Regions from separate parts of the Myxacorys sp. genome, predicted to be linked through region 2. Evidence: predicted binding sites of a transcription regulator. Region 2 holds the regulator's gene; the other holds the start of a gene.
The links. Region 2 encodes NtcA, which controls nitrogen genes in cyanobacteria. Its sites were predicted from a motif close to TTTGTANNNNNNNNTACAAA; they were not measured.
Positions count from the first base shown of each region.

Region 1: a site for NtcA is predicted at 3,690-3,709, ahead of glnA (type I glutamate--ammonia ligase). Genes of this name have one in related genera too.

Region 1 covers NZ_JCACCM010000093.1:16,416-26,906, forward strand. Annotated here, with positions in the region: gene AC5I6P_RS11005 (peptide ligase PGM1-related protein) at 1-106, shown strand, start outside; gene AC5I6P_RS11010 (alpha-ketoacid dehydrogenase subunit beta) at 103-1,086, opposite strand; gene AC5I6P_RS11015 (SGNH/GDSL hydrolase family protein) at 1,173-2,348, opposite strand; gene AC5I6P_RS11020 (hypothetical protein) at 2,569-2,754, opposite strand; gene apcB (allophycocyanin subunit beta) at 2,825-3,334, opposite strand; gene glnA (type I glutamate--ammonia ligase) at 3,984-5,402, shown strand; gene AC5I6P_RS11035 (class I SAM-dependent methyltransferase) at 5,570-6,682, shown strand; tRNA gene AC5I6P_RS11040 (tRNA-Leu) at 6,745-6,825, opposite strand; gene AC5I6P_RS11045 (HD domain-containing protein) at 6,886-7,551, opposite strand; gene AC5I6P_RS11050 (UDP-N-acetylmuramoyl-tripeptide--D-alanyl-D-alanine ligase) at 7,616-9,016, shown strand; gene AC5I6P_RS11055 (GNAT family N-acetyltransferase) at 9,044-9,550, opposite strand; gene AC5I6P_RS11060 (MFS transporter) at 9,555-10,491, opposite strand, start outside.
Region 2 covers NZ_JCACCM010000149.1:119,404-129,894, forward strand. Annotated here, with positions in the region: gene fabI (enoyl-ACP reductase FabI) at 125-922, opposite strand; gene AC5I6P_RS20750 (hypothetical protein) at 946-1,137, shown strand; gene AC5I6P_RS20755 (phosphate-starvation-inducible PsiE family protein) at 1,279-1,728, opposite strand; gene AC5I6P_RS20760 (Hsp20/alpha crystallin family protein) at 1,831-2,268, opposite strand; gene AC5I6P_RS20765 (DUF4926 domain-containing protein) at 2,600-2,848, opposite strand; gene AC5I6P_RS20770 (DUF6883 domain-containing protein) at 2,867-3,199, opposite strand; gene AC5I6P_RS20775 (SDR family NAD(P)-dependent oxidoreductase) at 3,505-4,497, opposite strand; gene AC5I6P_RS20780 (helix-turn-helix domain-containing protein) at 4,568-5,473, opposite strand; gene AC5I6P_RS20785 (pentapeptide repeat-containing protein) at 5,679-6,413, opposite strand; gene AC5I6P_RS20790 (hypothetical protein) at 7,089-7,520, shown strand; gene ntcA (global nitrogen regulator NtcA) at 7,962-8,633, shown strand; gene AC5I6P_RS20800 (DUF3084 domain-containing protein) at 8,756-10,153, shown strand; gene AC5I6P_RS20805 (pre-16S rRNA-processing nuclease YqgF) at 10,171-10,491, shown strand, end outside.

The DNA.
Region 1 (10,491 bases), on a different contig from region 2:
GCAAGCAGAAGATATTTATCGGCACGTCGTCAAAGCGATCGACGATGAGACAAAATCGAACGCGCCGGGACAAGCCGTATCAATGCACTGGAATAGTCGCTATTAAACCTTGACCGCGACCATGTTTCGCACGGCTTCCACAATTTGCTGAGGTTGAACGATCGTTAAACTCTCCAATGTGCCGTTGTAAGGCGTCGGAATATCTTGAGACGACATTCGCAACACCGGAGCATCGAGTTCATCAAAAAAGCGATCGTTGATCGAGGCCGTCAGTTCTGCACCAATGCCGCCCGTTCTCATGCATTCTTCCACCACAATGACACGATGGGTTTTGCGAATCGACTCGCCAATCGTCTCAAAGTCGAGCGGCTTGAGCGAAATTAAATCAATCACTTCGGGATCAAATCCTTCAGGCTCAAGCGTTTTGAGCGCCTGTAGAACGTGATAGCGCATCCGAGAATAGGTCAAAATCGTGACATCCTTTCCAGGGCGAACGATTTCTGCCTTGTCGAGCGGCAAATAATATTCGCCTTCGGGCAAGGTTTCTTTGAGGTTGTAGAGCAATACGTGCTCAAAAAACAGCACTGGATTGTTATCGCGAATTGCAGATTTGAGCAATCCTTTCGCATTGCGGGGGGTCGAACACGCGACAATCTTAAGACCGGGAACCGCTTGAAAATAGGCTTCTAGACGCTGAGAATGCTCGGCTCCTAACCGACTGCCAACCCCACCCGGCCCTCGAATGACCATCGGAATTCTGAAGTTGCCGCCAGAGGTATAGCGTAACATTCCCGCATTATTGGCGATTTGATTAAACGCTAACAGCAGAAAGCCCATGTTCATGCCTTCAATGATCGGGCGCAATCCGGTCATCGCGGCTCCGACTGCCATTCCCGTGAAGCTATTTTCTGCGATCGGCGTATCGAGCAGACGCAAATCCCCATATTTTTTGTACAGATCTTTCGTCACCTTGTAGGAGCCGCCATAGTGACCGACATCTTCTCCCATCACTAGCACGGTGGGATCTTTTGCCATTTCTTCGTCGATCGCTTCCCGTAGAGCGTTGAAAAATAGGGTCTCTGCCATTGCTGTTGATGAATAATTAGATCGGGCTTACTTATTTTAGTGGAGGGGATGCGATTCGCAAAGCGCATCCCGAAGACAACAATGCTCTAACCGTTAAGGGGACTCTCCGCGAATCGATTGATAGAGGTAGACACAACAAGGGCTTGGTTTGCGCTGCCCCCGCGACCCACTAAAGAATCGGTCAGAGAAACCTGGGTTGTTCGTCCATTCGAGACGGGGATCGATTGCGCGATCGCAGTTTCAAACGCATCGGCAACGAGTTTGTGAACCTGAGTTGTTGGATGAATCCGATCCCACCAGAAGTATCCTTCAGGATTCGTTGGGTTAGATTGCTGGAACAAGGGATCGGTAATGTTGGTAAATCCAAATTCTCCAGGAGCCGCTGCAATTTGTTGAGAGATGCTAAAGAGATCGACTTCAATAATATCTACACCAAGACTAGGTTCTAAGGTTGTCAACGCTTGATCGAGCGCTTGATTAAATGCGATGCCGGCTTGAGTTGCCTGCGCTGCAACCCCAGTTTGATTTGGAAAAGGGGCTAATCCCAAATTCACCGAGTTCGGAACCACGATTTTTTCTGCGCCTAACTGAGCTAACGTTGCGATCGCGCTAGAAATATTCGTCACTGCCTCGCTAATTCCTGTGGCAGATCCCTGCGGATCTGACGGCAGATTCAATAGGTCGTTACTGCCTGCCCACACAACATAGAGCGCGTTCGGGTCAGCGCCTTTCGCTCCTGTTGTAGCGGCAAAGGTATCCACCTCATCAAGAAGTCCGGGCAAATTCAAACTCTCAGGCAAACCAAACAGAGCATTGGCGATATTGTCCCGCCCAGTTTTTGCGCCTGCAAAGGCAAAGTTGCTAACCGAAGCTTCCTCTAGGTTCAAACGAGGAGCGAGATAATCTGCCCAAATCGGGCCATTGGAGAAGCGTCCGTCAAAGTAAGGAGGACTAGGAGGAACCTGCTGACTGGTGAGATTAAAAAGATTGCCCGGATCAGAAAGACTGTCTCCGAAAATAACAAGCCCACTGATGGGCGAAGAATGGCTAGGAGTGCAATCTAGATCAAGGTTTCCAAGATCGATGTCCCATGAAATTGAACCACTGTTAGGCAGACCGTTAAGAAAGTTCTCTACTGAATTGATTAGAGGTGTCGGGTCAGGAATTTGAAATGAGAAGGTTCTTGATACTTTAAAGTTGGAGGAGGTCAAAGAGCCGCTGACTTTAGGAAAATCAAAATCGAGGGTAATTTGATTTGTCATAGCAGTATTGTTGGCAGGGTGAGGAGACTAACAAAACTGTAGATAAATTCCACAACGACGCGGAGTGGATTTGCAAAATGTATTGATTCACATTCCGATTTACATTCTGCTAATACATTGCTTACGCTGTTGCTGCACGTCCTGATTCGGCAATCTCAACTAGCTTAGCACTGGCGTTCCACAACTCTTTACCAAGATGCTCATCTCTCTACCAAGATGCTCATCTTGCATCCGAACATAAAGGGTGTGCGGTTCCTTCAGCGTTGCGCCTTCTTTTCAGCAGATTGGCAGGCAGTAATGAGGAAGTGACCTGCGATCGCGCTTGCGTACCCCTGACTCCATCCGTCGCTCCTCCCGAATCTCGCCCAACCCGCTCTAGTGCCAAGTCCTTGAATTGCCACAACAATACGCCCCCACCTATTTTTCTCTAACAGGTGAGGGCGTATGGCTAGAAAACATGAGTTACAGGTCAAGCGCTAGAGGTCGTTCTCGCCTAACTCGCGAGCCATGTAATCAAACGGCTGATCCAAGAACCCTGTGCTTGTGAGTCCTGCCGCCGCAACCTGATCCTTCACGATGTCTTTCATGATTTGAATTCCGCGAACGGTCGGACCAATCGGCACACCCAACGAGTTATAGGTTTCGCGCAAGCCTTCTAAAACTCGCTCATCTAACACATCCATATCGCCTGCTACAAGCGCATAGCTGGCATAGCGGAGGTAGTAATCCATATCTCGCAGGCAAGCAGCATAACGACGAGTTGTATATGCATTTCCACCGGCACGAATCAGTTCGGGGAGTTCATCAAAGAGTTGTTTTCCCGCTTGCCGAACAATTCCCGCCGCATTTGAGTTGATTACCGTTGCCGCTTGAACCCGCGCCATCCCAGTATCAAAATAGGATTTCAGGTTATCAAGGGCATTGCGATCGAGGTAACGACCGGTAACGTCATAGTTTCTAATCAGGCTTGTCACTGCGTCCCGCATGAAATTATTCTCCCAACAATCCCTGTAACTAAAGGTGTTTAGCTTGTGTGTTTAGCTAAGGCAACGTCGACTCACAGCCCTCATCGAACCTTGTCGAAGCGCATAAATTTCTGATTTAGGCTCAAGTCTACCACGGGGCACTGAACCTATATTTGACGGTATCCTTTGGGGTAGCCCTCTATTCGCAAATCGTTACATTTCTTTTAATTTAGTCAGTGATAGGTCAACAAAAGAATGGACGGGGAAGCTTGTAGCATTTGTAATTCTTGAATCTTTAAGTTTAATTCTAAAGAACACAAAGCGTTTTGTAACAAGCGATACAAAATCGCTGTGAGCCTCTTTCTACGATGGTTCAGTTGAAACTTAGATTTCAAAAGACCGCGATTCTCGGAAGTGACGTTCCGGGAAAATCGGTGTTCTGCGAGTCGATTCTAGGTTTTAGGCAAGGAAAAACTGTTTGGGTCAATCTCTTCACAGGGTTGCAGGGTAAGGTTAGCGGTTTGATCGCTAAATTTGATTTTCAAGTTTGATTGATTTTCAAGTTTAATCGTCAAATTGGCTTAACCTAAACACCTTTTTAACTTTCCAAGCCTACTTTTCTAACCACGCGCTCAGAGTTGAGCAAGACGAACCGAGTAAGGAGTATTTCATGGCGACCCCGCAAGACATCCTGGCATGGATTAATAATGAGAATATTGAACTCATTGATCTCAAGTTCATTGATACCCCAGGAATTTGGCAGCATCTGACATTACACAAGAGCCAGATCGAGGAAAGTAGCTTCACTGAAGGTGTTGCCTTTGATGGTTCGAGTATTCGCGGTTGGAAGTCGATCAACGAGTCGGATATGGCGATGGTTCCAGATCCGGATACTGCTTGGATTGATCCATTCATGGAACACCCGACTCTGAGCATGGTCTGCTCGATTATTGAACCGCGTACCGGACAACCCTACAGTCGCGACCCTCGCTCAATTGCCCAAAAAGCGATCGATTACCTGAAAACGACCGGATTAGGCGATACCGCGTTCTTTGGTCCTGAAGCTGAATTTTTCATCTTTGATGATGTTCGCTATGACCAAAACCAGCACGAAGGCTACTATCACGTCGATAGTTCTGAAGGAATTTGGAACTCTGGTCGGACTGAGCCAGGTGGCAACTTGGGCTACAAGCCTCGGAATAAAGAGGGGTACTTTCCGGTTGCGCCGACCGACACTTCGCAAGATATGCGGTCTGAAATGTTGCTGACGATGGCGAAGTGCGGCGTGCCGATCGAGAAGCATCATCATGAAGTTGCCACGGGCGGTCAGTGCGAGTTGGGCATCAAGTTCGGTACGTTGGTGCAAGCCGCAGACTGGCTGATGACCTACAAGTACGTGATTAAAAATGTGGCGCGGAAGTATGGTAAGAGCATTACCTTCATGCCCAAGCCAGTGTTTGGGGATAACGGCTCTGGAATGCACTGTCACCAATCGATTTGGAACAATGGTGAGCCGACGTTTGCAGGCGATATGTATGCCGGGTTGAGCCAAACGGCGCTCTGGTACATCGGTGGCATTCTGAGGCACGCCCCGTCCTTGTTGGCATTCACCAATCCGACCACGAACTCCTACAAGCGTCTGGTTCCAGGATTTGAAGCTCCGGTGAACTTAGCCTATTCTCAGGGCAACCGTTCGGCGTCTGTCCGAATTCCGCTTTCGGGTACCAATCCTAAAGCGAAGCGGCTTGAGTTTCGCTGTCCTGATGCTACGTCTAATCCTTACCTCGCGTTTGCGGCAATGTTGTGTGCGGGTATTGATGGGATCAAGAATCAAATCGATCCGGGTTCTCCGCTCGATGTGGATATCTATGAACTCAGCCCCGAAGAGTTGGCGAAGGTTCCGTCTACGCCGGGGTCGTTGGCTGAAGCTCTGAAGAACCTCGAAACGGATCATTCGTACTTGACCTCAGGCGGTGTGTTCACTGAGGACTTTATCGAAAGCTGGATTAGCTACAAGCTCGACCGTGAGGTGATTCCTATGAGTATTCGTCCTCATCCTTACGAGTTCATGCTGTACTACGACTGCTAAGCGTTGCGTTAAGTCAGTTTCATGGGTTGGATGGAGCGATCGCATCTTGTAGAGGCGCGATCGCTCTTTCATGTTTTAAAGAATCAATTACTGAAACTCAATGCTGCTCTCATTAAATTCGTTACAATTATTGATGTAAGTGGGTTTCAGTTTAATAAAGTTTAACCATGCCTGACACGTTAACAAAACTGGCGTATCAAACATTTCAGCAGGGCAAGAGCGTTTTTGGTTTGGCACACAAAGCCGTGGGCATCCAATTGACCAATCTTGTCGCTCCTTCTGCAGAAAGCAAGACGGTTCCGGTTTCAGCGGAGATTCTGGGTCAGATTCAGCAACGCTATAACCAGATTGTGGAAGCGGACTGGCGAGATGCAGAGCAGGGTGTTTATCCAGAAAGCATTCTGTTTGATAACCCTTGGGACGACTTCTTCCGCTTCTATCCAGTGGTGTGGCTCGACATGCCTTCAATGTGGCAGCGAGTGCAAAACAAGCAGCACCAAGAGTTTGACACGGCGGTTGAGACTCGTGGGTATCCCAGCTATTACCTACAAAACTTCCACCATCAGACGAATGGCTATCTCAGCGACCTGTCAGCCAATTTATACGATTTGCAGGTCGAACTCCTATTTAACGGAGCCGCCGATCCGATGCGGCGGCGTATCTTAGCTCCCTTGAAAGAAGGATTGCAGACGTTTCGGGACGTTCCTCCAACTCAAATCAAGGTTCTAGACGTTGCTTGCGGTACAGGTCGGATGCTCAGGAATATTCGAGGAATGCTGCCGAAGGCGTCGCTCTATGGAATAGATTTATCGCCTGCTTATTTGCGGAAAGCCAATCAGCTTCTGTCACAAAATCCTGGAGAGTTGCCCCAACTGGTTCAGGCAAATGCGGAAGAATTACCGTTTGTGGACAACTATTTCCATGCGGTAAGCTGCGTCTTTTTGTTCCATGAACTGCCCGCACAAGCGCGTCAGAACGTGATCAACAATTGCTTCCGCGTGGTCAAGCCCGGTGGCACGTTTGTCATTTGCGACTCGATTCAGGTGAGCGACTCACCGGAAATGGCTCCTCTGATGGAAAACTTCCCGGCGATGTTCCACGAGCCGTACTACCGCCACTACAGCACCGATAATTTGGAAGCACGATTACAGGAAGCAGGTTTTACGGACATTTCGACGCAGGTACACTTTATGAGCAAGTATTGGATTGCTCGTAAACCTGCGGAAGGACAGACCGAAGCTGCGCAACAGGTGAATCAGACCATTCCTGTTGAAGTATAGAGAGCGGAATTTTGAGTCATGAAAAAGGGTACATCGTTAACGATGTACCCTTTTTGAGGTTATGCGGATGGCGAGACTCGAACTCGCAAGGCAAAGCCACACGCACCTCAAGCGTGCGCGTATACCAATTCCGCCACATCCGCTTAAGCCTTACCTAGAATAGCAGAAATTTGCGCGATCGCTTACAAAATTGAAAAGTTTGGTCATTTGAGCGATTGAATTTCGGTTTGGAGGTTAGATCGGGCGATCTCATCCAATTCCTCAACCATGAACTCTGTGAAATAAAGTTGCGCGCGCTCTAAAAATGCCTCTAACACTCGACAGCGCCCGACTCGATAGTCTACCTCTGAAACCCAAGCATATTCCTGTCGAATCGCTGAAGCGTATTCTTTGTACTGAACTGGGGGTGCACCCAAAATTGCTAAGTCAGCATCTAACAAAATTTGAGCATCACTATCTGTCGGTTCCACAACATGATGCTTTGTCGCGAGGATCAGATGGCTGACTCTTTCGACTGTGGAATTTGGAATTTCGAGAGCGCTCAATACCTGGCCGGCGTAAGCGGCGCTCATTTCCTCGTTGTCTTGCAATCGGGTGTCATAGACAACATCATGAAACCAGACCGCTAATTGAATGGCTGGTAAATCGTGAGCATTTGGCTGCAAGCGATCGACCCATTGCAGAACCGACTGGATGTGATCGAGAGTGTGATAGAAGCGGTGTGGCTCAGAATAGGCGTTGACCAGATCGGAAAATACAGGGGTTGCAGAGGTGGAATTAACGGAAAGCTTCTGTAGCAGAGCAATCCATTGGTTTCGTAATTCGATTAGCCACGATTGGCTTTGCCCAGTTCCACAGGATCGCTTCATGACACCTCTAGAAAATGGCGTGGCAAACGCTTAGAATAGGCAGCTAGTTTTCTTTCCTCACCCTATGCCGTTTCAAGCGTCTCTCGATCAGATTATTACCGTTCTCGGTGCATCGACTCAGAATTTATCCAATCGCGCAGGTGTAGCAACCGGAATCACGACTGATAGCCGGAATGTCCAACCGGGAGATGTGTTCTTAGCGTTGCGGGGTGAGAAATTTGATGGACACGATTTTGTTGAAACCGCAATTTCACAAGGCGCGATCGCGGCGATTGTAGACGAAGCTTTTCCGCCGTCTGATCTCCCTCTAATCGTAGTTAAAGATACCTTGAATGCGTATCAAGCCTTAGGGCACTGGTGGCGCAAGCAGTTCGACATTCCAATTATCGCAATTACCGGATCAGTTGGAAAAACGACGACCAAAGAAATCTTAGCGGCGGTTCTTTCTCAATATGGTCGCGTACTGAAAACCCAAGCGAACTACAACAACGAAATTGGCGTTCCGAAAACGCTGCTAAACCTAAGCGCTGATCACGACTTTGCTGTGGTTGAAATGGGAATGCGAGCGCCAGGAGAGATCGCGCTATTGAGCCAAATTGCCAGTCCCAATGTGGCCGTGATTACTAATGTTGGAACTGCTCATATCGGCCGGCTCGGATCGAGAGCCGCGATCGCGCAAGCCAAATGCGAACTGCTTGCTGAAATGCCGCCTAATTCTGTAGCAATTCTCAATCACGACAACCCGCTTCTAATCGAAACTGCCGCTACGGTCTGGCAGGGCGATACCATCACCTACGGGCTTACAGGCGGCGATCTGCAAGGTGAAATGCTTGCCGCTCCAACGGACTTAGCGGAGCGAACCCCTCCGGAGCTTAGCGCTAATAGCTTAACGCTTGGTAATCTGAACTTTGAGTTGCCTCTTGCCGGAGAGCACAACGCGCTAAACTTTCTAGCGGCGTTAGGCGTTGCAAAAGCCTTGAATCTGGATTGGTCAAAGCTCACATCGGGTCTAGAGATTGATTTACCAGGAGGGCGATCGCGCCGCTACGACCTGGCAAATGATGTCGTAATTTTAGATGAAACCTACAATGCGGGATTAGAATCGATGTTGGCATCGCTGAAGCTGTTGGCACAAACTTCTGGAAGCCGAAAAATTGCGGTGCTTGGAACCATGAAAGAGCTGGGCGATTGGTCAACTGAGTACCATCGGCAAGTTGGCGAACAGGTAAGAGCCCTAGATTTAGACGGGTTGTTAATTTTGGCAGACGAGGCAGAAGCGGAAGCCCTCGCCCAAGGAGCCGCACCATTACGTTCTGAAAAATTCATGACTCATGCCGATTTGGTGAGCCGCCTAAAAGAAATAGTGCAACCGGGCGATCGCATTCTATTTAAAGCGTCACGAGCAGTGGGATTAGATCAAGTGGTTGAAGGGTTGCGAGACGCATTGAGCGAAGATGCAAAATGAAAAGAAAAGATTGGCGTTTTATAGACATCATTCAGCGTTTGCAGGACGCCAATCTGCTCGATTCAGGCGATACACAAAGCAGTCATCGTCACCAAATTGGCGGCGATCGATACGCTGGAAACCAAACTGCTCGTAGAAGCGGTGAACGCGAGTGTTGCTGACCAGTGGATCAACGAGTACGGCCATCACCTCTGGGTGAGCGAAACATCGGGCAAGGGCAAGCTGCATCATTTTCGTTCCATAACCTTTGCCTAAATCGGTTGCTTCGCCAATCCAGATGTCAATGGCACGAAGATTTGCAGCGATATGTCCCCAATAGTGACTCTCCTCAAGGGCTGGATCAATAATCTGGATAAACCCGATCGGACGACCGTCGATCTCAGCAATCAGTTGTTCTCGCCAATCCGGGGTGCGATCGAGTTCCACCTCCCAGTGCCAATCATCATTTGGGTCTGAGGCAATCACATGGGGTTGTTCATCCCAATGTTGCAGGAGAGTTAAATCATTGGAGGTGGCAGGGCGGAGGTTCACCATAAAATTAATGCTTTTGATAATTTGCTGATAATTTTCGGTAGGAGCGCGATCGCATTGCCATGAATGTTACAATCAGCCCGATCAATCCGGTGACGGTAAACAGAAGTGCAATTCCTCGATCAGCACCAGTACCAAACCAACTGCCAATGAGATCGACACCTGCACCTGTCGTCATGAACGGGATAAAGATGAATTGGGCGATCGGCCCAATCATAAAAGCGGTAAGCGGGGATGCGGCCTGTTCGATGCTTTGAACAAACCCGAACACACGGCCCTGGCGTTCAAGTGGAATCACGGCTTGGATAATAGTCTGCTCTGATGCCTCAACGACAGGAATCAGGCACAAGTAGATGAATAAACCGATGGTCAGTAACACGATTGATGACTGAATCGTGAAGAACATTGCAATGATCCACATAACAATATTCGCTAGAAACAGCGTTCTTAATGGGCTTTCTCCCAAACCTACCTTGGCAACAACTAATCCACCCACAATAAAGCCTAAACTCAACAGCCCCCACAACGCACCCCACATTTGTACAGAGACCAGTGATAAACCATAGGCATCCATCAGAGACATGAAGACTCCACCCAGGAAGTTGTTGAAGCAGTTGAAGAAAATAAGTCCAAACAGCCCAGGAACAAGATGAATAACTCGAATCGTTCCGCGGATATCAATGTGATTGGTTTGATTTTCTACATGGACAATTCCCTTCTCAGGAATAGCGATCGTCACTAAATGGAGAACCGTTAGAATCATCAGACCAATTGCAAATACAAGCATCCAGTACATGCCAAGAAATCCGATCGTCATTCCACTAAAGATCGACGCAATGAGGAATGATATACCGTTTGTAGTGCCTACCAAACCATTCGCTTTATCGTGTTTTGCTTCAGGAATCAGGATGGTCACAAGAGTAGGTAGAGCGATCGTGCGAATG
Region 2 (10,491 bases):
GCTGTAGAGCGATGCTCTGCGCCGATCGCACTTTTTCTCAATGCCACGGTCATCCCTCGAAATTAACGCGATTTTAGTCAAGTGCTAGGATCACAGCTAGGAGACCGGACAGTTTGAGGAGATATTATGCGTCCGCTTTCGCTCCGCTCATCCCCATAATTTCGTATCCAGCATCGACGTACACAACTTGTCCGGTAATGCCGCTCGATAGGTCGCTACAGAGGAATGCCGCCGTATTTCCAACTTCGGTTTGGGTCACAGTCCGGCGCAACGGTGCAACGGCTTCGACGTGATGAATCATGTCTAGAATGCCACCCACCGCTGATGATGCCAATGTCCGAATCGGGCCGGCTGAGATGGCGTTCACGCGAATATTGTTTGGACCTAGCTCAGATGCGAGATAACGGACATTCATCTCCAACGCCGCTTTTGCAATTCCCATTACGTTGTAGTTTGGAATGACTTTGACGCCGCCTAAATACGTGAGCGTGACAATGCTGCCGCCGTCTGTCATCAACGATTTCGCTGCGCCTGCCATTTGAATCAAGGAATAGGCGCTGATATCTAATGCTGTTGTGAATCCGGCGCGACTTGTGCCGCTAAAGTCGCCTGTCAAATCGTCTCGACTGGCAAACGCAAGACAGTGAATCAAGATATCTAACTTGCCCCATTTATCGCCTACCGTCTTGAAGGTTGACTGCACTTGCGCTTCATCTTGTACGTTGAGCGGCAGAAATAGGCTTGGTTGGAGCGGTTCTACAAGTTCTGCGACCTTTTTTTCCATTTTGCCTTTCTCATCGGGCAAATAGGTAATGCCAAGATTTGCCCCTGCTTTGTGCAACTGTTGGGCAATCCCCCACGCGATCGAGCGATTGTTTGCAATTCCGGTGACGAGGGCATTTTTTCCGGTCAGGTCTAGCATGACAGTCTGAGTGGAGAGCAATTATGAGGATAGCAGGAAAGGATGAGTCAGTTAAACATTGCGCGATCGCTGGGACGGGTTGGGTAGAAGCGATTACTCGAAGGAAACTGGGTTTGGCAGGGTTGAAGCGATCGCGGAATTCACTCTTTTCGCTTCTCAACTCTGTCCCACCAACAAAAACGAAGCGGCTTAACGACACAGTTGAGCGGCGATGAGAGAGCTTGAACGATAAGAACTTGAACGATGAGAAGGTTCTCACTCTTCTGCTCCGCTACATTGACCCTGTTGCTGATGTTGTAGGGTCAGCAAAAGGGTCAATTGATCATCTCATTGCTGGCTTCTTGAACTACAACCTTTCACATCCTGCTAGATTCGTGGAGGTCAATTGAATCTAGGGAATTCAAGCGCTGGAACATCCAAACTCGTAGAAGCAATAACCCGCCCAGAACGCTGAGGAACGCGCATATACCCAGCAATTGACCGAGTGGAATTTCTAGCACACCTTGTAAAATAACCTCACGCAATGCTGAGACAAGGGAAACCTCTACAGCGGTTCCGGCTGAAATGCGCTGCTCTTTGAGGTAAACAATCAACAGCCGGAACAATTCAACCAAAATCAGAATAAATAAAATATCCGATGTAATGAGCTTGAAGTTCAGAGGGTTCAGAAGAGAGACATACATCTCACCCAGCCGAATCAGCATCGCGCAAAATAAGCCAATACAAAGTGAAACAACAATAAAGTTTTGAAATCCTTCTAGATTGCGAACAATTGTATCCTTAGTGAACCAAGAACTCCAATCCATTTTCAATCAATTTTTATGTGCTTCAGCTAGGCAAGTTGTTAGGAGTAAAAAATGATGAATGCTTAGTCCTGACTATTAGCCAGGACTAAGCATTTGTGAGAACTAGCTGAGGTTTACCTTGACGATTTTGTTTTTCTCTTCCTCAGCTTTGGGAAGTGTGAGTTTCAAAATGCCGTCCTTGTAATCAGCTTTGACGTTTGTATTCTCGATGCGGGTGGGTAGAGGAATTACACGCTGGAATCGACCGTAGTGAAATTCTGTGCGGGTCATTCCTTTCTCTTCAGTCTTAGTTTCTTCTTTGCGATCGCCGCTAATCGAAACTGCTTCAGCGGAAACTTGTACATCAATATCCTTTGCATCCATTCCTGGAACTTCCAGGCTTAACTGAATTGCATCAGACGTTTCCTCAATTTCTGCTGCGGGGATGAAGGCGGGACGATTGCTTTCTCCATCCGTGGTAACTAAGCGATCGAATAAACGGTTCATGTCGCGTTGTAAGCTTTCGATTTCTTGGAAAGGTTGCCATTGAATGAGAGCCATACAATTCACCTCTGAAGTCATCGTTGTTTTGTTCAATTAAAATCATCAATTGATGATTTAATTTCACATTAACGGGTAAGTCAATTTTTGTAGTTCGGCTCTCCCGAACCGGGTTGTTCCTGTTCCCGAACAAGAAACCATACCCTTCAAATCGTTGCCTTACTAACACTTCTAAACGCAACTTAAATTTGAATTCTGATAGATAATTTTCAAACTACTGCCACTACCTGTAACGTAGGCAAGACAACGGCGCAAATCAGCGACGGCAGATAACCTTGAACTCAGCACCAGAAGTTTTCGTTAGTCTGCTGCATTTGGATTGTTGTGCTGCTTACGCTGTTATCATGTCAGTTTTTTCATTAGGCGATATTGGCTCAAAGTGTAGAACTATGATTTGCTCTGGACGCAATCCTAAAGACTCATAAGTACGTCCATTACGATCGCTGAATTCAACTTCAAATGCGGCACCTTCCGCTAGTGTCTCAACGACCGTTCCAACCTGTCCACACCACAAATTGTATTGAGGAAGGTCAACGATCAGGGCAACAACATCTAGCAACTTAACTGTATTATTCATCATGCTTATTACCTCTGTTGATTACAGAGGATAACAGGTCGTTAATTTTGGAAACTCTGAGCCATGCTCAATGATCCAGCCACTCCGAAGGGTTGCGCTTCTATTTTGCCATTCGATTATGAAGTCTAGGGTGTACCGTTGTCCAAACTTATCCCGTTTTCCCAACTGGGCTTCCTGAACTTTGGCGACCTCAAGGAGAATTTGACGTAATTCCTCAGCATTATCAGCCGTCATCCCAAGAATCGAGAAGAATAGCCGAGCTTTGTGCTTGCCGTCATCGTGTTCCAGATTAAGGCAGTAGTCGCGTAGTTTACGAATGTCAACAACTGCATTCTCTGCATTCGGAATCGGCATACAAAGCCTTCATGCTACGGATTATTCTTCGTTTGAACCCACCTTAATTAAGACCAAGGAACTTCAAAGACTGTTCTGATAGACCTAGCAATTTGCGATGAACTTGAACGCCAGCTACAGGAGCATTGAACGCTCACAAGTATGCTTTTGCTGCTCACCCTACCAAGAACTTGCGGCATAACGGCTGCGTTCAGCGGAGGTAGTAGCTTCTATATTTAGATTTAGACCAAAATCTTTCGTCCGCCGCTGCAACGCAATTGTTAGGCAGTAGCTACTAAATATACTCGACATCCAAGAAACGAGGCTCACGCTGTATAGCTCGCATTGAAGCCCAGTGCATTATCGATCGTCGTTCCTGAAATTGTTTTTGCTGCATTGCTTGCCAGGAAAAGTGCTGTTTGGGCAATATCCTCTGGCTCAATCGCTCCAGCATTGCCCAGTGGACTCACTGGATTAATTAGCGCGTCCTGTTGCGCTGGAGTGGAAACACCCATTGATCGCATCTGTCCCTCGCTACGATACATTGCCGTGTTGACTGCACCTGGCGCGATCGCGTTCACTGTGATGTTGTATTGCCCCAACTCTTGAGCGGCTTGCTTAGTCATCCCAATCACAGCCCACTTCGTCGATGTATAAGCACCGTTTCCAGCAAATCCAGCCCTGCCCCCCACAGATGCCATATTGATGATGCGTCCACCACCCCGCTGCTTGAGAAACGGAATGGCAGCTTTTGCTGTATTGAAAACCCCGTGAACATTGACATCGAATACATCGTGCCAGAGTTGAGGGGTGCCATCCTCAAAGCTGTGCCATGCCACATAACCTGCATTGGCAACGACAATATCAATGCCACCCAATTCGCGGTTCGTGCGTTCTGCCGCAGATTGCATTGCTGCTAGATCGCGAACATCCACCTGAATTAGCAGAACCTTTGTGCCGTATTGCTTGACAGAAGCAACGGCTGCATTGAACTCATCTCTGTTGGCAACACGATAACCCTGTGAAGAGTTCAAACGAGAAGGCTCGGCAATATCCAACATGGCAACATCGGCACCATTCATTGCGAAAACTTCTGAAATTGCCCGTCCAATCCCTCGTGCCGCTCCAGTAACGAATGCGACCTTTCCAGACAAAGGAAGTGTGCTGGAGGGCTGAGGCTGTGCATCAGGCTGAGCGGGAGCCTGTGCTGTTGCTTGTTGGGTTCGTAAAGGGGATAGTCCTGCTCCTAGTGTCATTCCAGTTGCAGCCAAGGCAGCACCTTTGATTAATCCACGACGTGAACGATTTAGCTTCTTCATTAGTTCGCTTCTCCTAAACTCTGAGAACAGCTTATCGAAACAGCCGTGTCGAAAAATTGTAAAATCTTGCTTAGCTTGCGACCTGCTTGAGGAAGCTTTTAGGTGGAATGCCGACGACTCGCTTAAAGGCTTTGGTAAAATGCGCTTGGTCGTAGAAGCCTACCTGCAACCCAATATCGGTTAAATCGGGTTTACCCGCAATCGCAATCAGCTTCTTGGCACGCTCGACTCGGTTTTGCAATAGATATTGATGTGGGGAAAGTCCCAACGAATTTTTGAACAGACGCGCAAAGTGAAATGCGCTCAGGTTCATTTGTTTGGCTAAGTCAACGAGACTCAACTCCTCGCTTAGATGTTCATGAACGTATTCAATAATCTGCTTTAGCTGCTGTGACGAAAGCTTTCCAGAAGCTTTACGCAGTTTTTGAGGGCAGCTGCTGTGATGCTCAATCAGATGAAGGGCAAAGGCGACCGCAAGCGATTCACCGTAAAGCGTGCCACAGTAGCTTCCAGAAGCTAATTCTGCTTTAAAGCGATGAGTAAAATCAGCAATTGTTGTATCAGCTTCACCTCGACGGGTTAGAAAACCAATGTTTTCTGAGGCACCCGTATCTTGAAACGCTTGGCGAACAAATTGAGAGTCAAGGGCGATCGCCAAAAATTCAAAGTTTCCCCACCATCGAGGAAAGTTGATATCGCCGTGTGTCTGTAAGCAAAAATCACCTGGATTCAAAGTCGTTTGTCGCCAATGCCTGCCCTCTTTCCATTCGTAGTGAACAGGTTGACCAATGTTGACCGCCAAACGATGTCCATCGATATAGTGTTCGGGTAGTTCAAATGATGAAATTCGGTGAAATTCAACCGTGATTCCCTGCCAACCTGCATTCACGCTGGAAAATAACACACTTCCATCAGGAGCAGCCGGAAAGACATCTCCAGTTTGACTGTTAACGAGATGAATCCGGCTGTCTGACATTGGCAGTAAGAAGTGATTTTAAGTATATTTTGGACTGAAGTCACTCTACAGGCAACCTTCTGATTACTGTCCCTACATAGAACGAGAAGCTGCCTAACGTTCGCAATCACCGGACACAGATAACCTTTGCAACTTACCGATCAATTGACATTGTTCCAGTGCATTGAGATTGTTAGCTTGTGTCGCCACACCAGCACACTCTACTTTATTGATGATTTGTTGCAAGCTTCTGTAAAGTATCAAATGCTTCGTGCAAGCCTACATTGTGTGAGCGTCGATATTCTCTAATCGCATCTATACGTTGTTCACTGAGCCACATCTTGATAATTTCGGCATCCGAAAGTATTGTCACCTTTAAAGACTCGATGATAGCTCCTCGTGCAATTAAATCCTGCTTCTCCGCCTCTGAAAGCCCCCAAGCTTCTCCCAACCTTGCTTTTTCAACGTTAGCGCCTTGGAAAAGACAAGCATTTCTGAAATGGACTTTCTTCAGTTTTGTTTCAAACAGGTTTGCACCAGTGAGGTCAACATCCCAAATATCAGCTTCACTCAAATTTGCGTTTTCTAGATTTGCTCCTCTCAAATTAGCTTGTCCTAAATATGTTCTTCGCAAGTCGGCTCCCTTGAAGTTAGCTCCACTTAAATTCGCTCTTCTCAAATCTGCCCCTTGTAGATTTGCTCCTCGCAAATTGGCATTGCTTAAATTTGCATAATTCAGACTAGCCACTTTGAGACTTGCAGCTCTTAAATTCACACCCGCCATATCAGCAAAATATAGCTTAGCTCGATCAAGAATTGCTTTCTTTAAAATCTGCCCACTCAAATCTGCCTTATCTATAGCGATACCGTGAAAATCGCGTTCTCCAGAACCGTATAGTTCCAATAGCCTCTTTGTGTCCATGCCTTGTTTCTCACATACCAGTTGAAGAATTGAAAACATTCAACATCAACAGATATCTCTAAACTACCCTCACCACCTATGACATAAACAAGCTAACTACTATTTAGACTGAAAATTTCTGCCTAAGACCCTATTTTGAGGTACTTATCCCGACACCACTTCTGCATAATATCCTTCGACTGGAGATGCAGGAGCTAATGCTGAGTGTTTTCTCCTAAGAAAAGTCCGTTTCTTGCAAACTCAGATTCTTATTGAAGTGATTGGACTAATGCAGAGATGGAACTACGATCGCTCCCACCCAAAAAACCAAAAGAGACGCCTTACCTTTTCTCAAACCGCTTTTCATTTATAGATAAGGTCGCGACCTTTTTGTTAAACCTCTGGAGGTTATCTATCAACGGAGCTAGATCCATCATGATTGTCGCGACCTTTTTCTCAAACCTCTGGAGCTAATCTATCAACGGAGCTAGGTTGATTGATTAAGTCGCGACCTTTTTGTTAAACCCCTGGAGGTCATCTATGGATCAAGCTCCGTTTGGCTCAAACCTCGCGACTTTTGCCCCAAACGTCCCGTGGGGCTGAAAAATACTTTGGGAATTCACGGTTGACCCTGCCTTTGCACTACCAACGATCGCTAAAATTTCCTTACATTCACGGTGAACAGTGAGTTTGTCCGTCGTTACGGTGAGAGCATTCTTTACTCAGAAAAAAGAGATGTCTCGACCCAAACGAAACTCATCTACCTTGTCAAACTCAGAGCGGCAAATGGAATCGTTGCAGTCCATCGATCGCTTTCTTGACTTTGGTAACGGAGTGACTGTGCAAGCTTATGCCGACCTGATTGATCAAATGCGTCAGAAACTTGCTACCTACAACATCCTGCTGTCGCAAGTAGACGATGCTCAACGAGAAGTTGAACTGATGGAGCAATCTTTACAGGACCTGTCCAAGCGGTTGATGACGAATGTGGTTGCTCGCTATGGCGAAGACAGCCGAGAATATCGGATGGCAGGAGGAAAGCAACGAGCGAAGGGGCAGAGAACTTCATCACGCAACGTTCCTACCGTTCCGACCAGTGTCAGTGAGATGAAGACCAAGCTGCCTGCTGCGAAAAATGGAGCTAGTGCAAAAGCAGCCGTTGAATGATTAGAGTGGAAGTATGTGCGATCGCATCGCTTCAACGTGCGATCGCACATACTTCTGGAACTTATCCAAACCGAAATCTACCTCTTCACTGCCAGGTGCAGATCAGGACTCCCTCTCTCCAGTCCGCTTTGCGCTAGCATGCGGTCAAAATGATTGACTAATCTCCTCAAACAGCGTTCAATACGAGTCAATCTTTTGTTGAGGAAATAACAGAGATTTTCTAAAATTCTTAAAATATAAGCAGAAATGTATAACGAGGCACAAAACCTGCGTTTGCAGTCAGTTTAAGTGTTCTAAAGTCATCAATTGTCTACAAAGACTTCGCTTACAATGCTTCGCCTCAATAGAACAATTTTCTAAAGGGGTTTTAATAGAAAATTTTGCTCACCTGTGAGTCTAATAGTTGCTAAAAGAACGTCTGAGTGACGATAAAGGGAAGAAATGATAGTGACCAAAGAGAGACCGCTTGCATCGTTATTTCGCCAAATCGGTGGAGGGGCATACCCCCCCGTTGTAGAAACATTTGAGCGTGGCAAAACTATTTTCTTTCCGGGTGATCCGGCGGAGCGAGTTTACTTCTTGCAGAAAGGAGCCGTCAAGCTCTCGCGCGTGTACGAGGCAGGCGAGGAAATCACAGTGGCCCTGCTGAGAGAGAACAGCGTGTTTGGGGTGCTGTCCCTGATTACGGGTCAACGCGCCGATCGCTTCTATCATGCCGTGGCGTTCACTCCAGCAGAGTTGCTATCAGTGCCCATCGAGCAGGTCGAGAAAGCCCTGAAAGACAACCCAGACCTCTCAATGATGCTGCTGAAAGGACTGTCATCTCGCATTCTACAAACCGAGATGATGATCGAAACGTTGGCACACCGAGATATGGGATCGCGGTTGGTCAGCTTTTTGTTGATTCTCTGCCGCGATTTTGGTGTACCGTCTCAAGAAGGGATCACGATTGATCTCAAACTGTCGCATCAAGCGATCGCAGAAGCGATCGGCTCCACTCGCGTGACCGTCACCCGCTTATTAGGAGATTTGCGGCAAGATAACATGATCTCGATTCACAAGAAAAAGATCACCGTTCACAATCCGGTCACGTTAAGCCAGCAGTTTACTTAAACTTTCTCTGCCCTCGCTCCAAATCACACATTTTCTTCGCAGCAGACATATCCGTTCCGCAGGCATAATAGATGCGGAGTCCTGCTTGTCGAGTGAACTAAGCCGAGCGTTTTGGAGCATCAATGTCCGACATAGGGCTAATTCTGATTTTTGCAGTTTTGATTTTGGGCGGGCTGATCGCAACCGTTGGCGATCGCATCGGCACCAAAGTTGGAAAGGCGCGGCTTAGCTTGTTTAATCTGCGGCCTAAGCGCACGGCAACAGTCGTGACCATCTTGACCGGAACGTTAATTTCCGCCTCGACGTTTGGCATCTTGTTTGCGAGTAGCCGCCAGTTTCGTGACATGCTGCTCGATTTCAACGACTTGCAAAAGAAAGTCCGGGAGCAAAATCGAGCCTTACGGCAAAACTCAGATGATCTAAAAATTACCAATCAACAGAAGAGTAAGGTCGAGGATGAACTTGAGCGCACCCGCGCCCAGCGGACACAAGCGGAAGGGCAACTCAATCGCATTAATGAATCTCTGAAGCAGTCCCTTGAAAAGCAGAGACAGACCAACGAGCAGCTCAGAACGGCTGAGGCGCAGCGGGATGTGATTCGCGGTCAACTCAATGCCGTCTCTGCGCAGGCTGAAACGCTGCGATCGGAGATTAACCAGTTGCAGGGCGAGCAAAAAACTCTGATTGCTCAACGCGATGCCGTCAAAGCGCAAATTGCCGAGCGCGATAGCCAAATTGCGGAGCGGACGAGCGAGCTTCAGAGGCGCGATCGCGAAATTGCTGAGCGCGATCGCGTGATTGCCCAGCGCGAAATTCAACTTCGACAACTGGCATCTCAACAAGCGCTCTTAGCCGAAGCGGTTCAGCAGTCTGAGCAAGAAGCCCAACTGATTCGCGGCGGATATTTGGCAATTCTGCGGAACCAGGTGCTATCGGCGGGCGTGCTGCGCGTAGTTGATCCGGCTGCTGCCAAAGCCGCCGTCGATCGCTTGCTAAAAGAAGCAAATCGAGCGGCGTGGCAGTTGATTCAACCTGGTTCCACGACGGAAGAGCAGATCGTTCTGATTAAGACCGCCGATGTGGAGCGTCTGATTAAAACGATTAATGATGGTCAAGACTACGTGGTGAGGATCGCGGCGGACGCTAACTATGTCCGGGGCGAACGGCGACCTGTTTCTGTCTTTGCCAGTGCTGTTCCAAATCGGGTCGTGTTTTTAGAGGGGGATGTGGTGGCGTCTAAGTCCATTGAACCCTCAAAGCTGACGCCTGATCAGTTCCAGCAAAGCATCGAGCAACTGCTCGCCTTCTCCAATTTCCGCGCGAAACGGGCAGGCGTAATCAACGATAGCGTTCAGATTGAAAACCTAGAGTCGTTATCAGGCTTTATAGAGCAACTGCGCCAATTTCAGACTCCGGTAGAACTCCGGGCAGTGGCATCCGATGTAACGTACACAGTAGGACCGCTCAAAATAGGATTAGTGGTGATTCAAAACGGTCAAGTGGTACTGAAAACGTCGTAGTCATGGACAGTGTAGTCATGGACAGTTGGAAAGCGATGGAGAAGGGAGAACAGACGGGGCTGGATCAACCTGTGATTTTGGGGTTTGATCCGGGGCGGCAGAAGTGCGGGTTGGCGGTGATGGGCGTTGATCGGCGGCTGTATTATCACGAGGTCGTCACGGCAGAAGGTGCGATCGCCACGATCAAATCGCTGCGTCAACGGTTTCCGATTTCGCTCTTGGTGATGGGGGATCAAACCTCTTCCAAAGCGTGGAAGCGGAAATTAGGAGATGAATTGGGGGAGCCGTTGCGGGTGGTCATGGTCGATGAGCGGCATAGTTCTCTGGAGGCGCGCGAT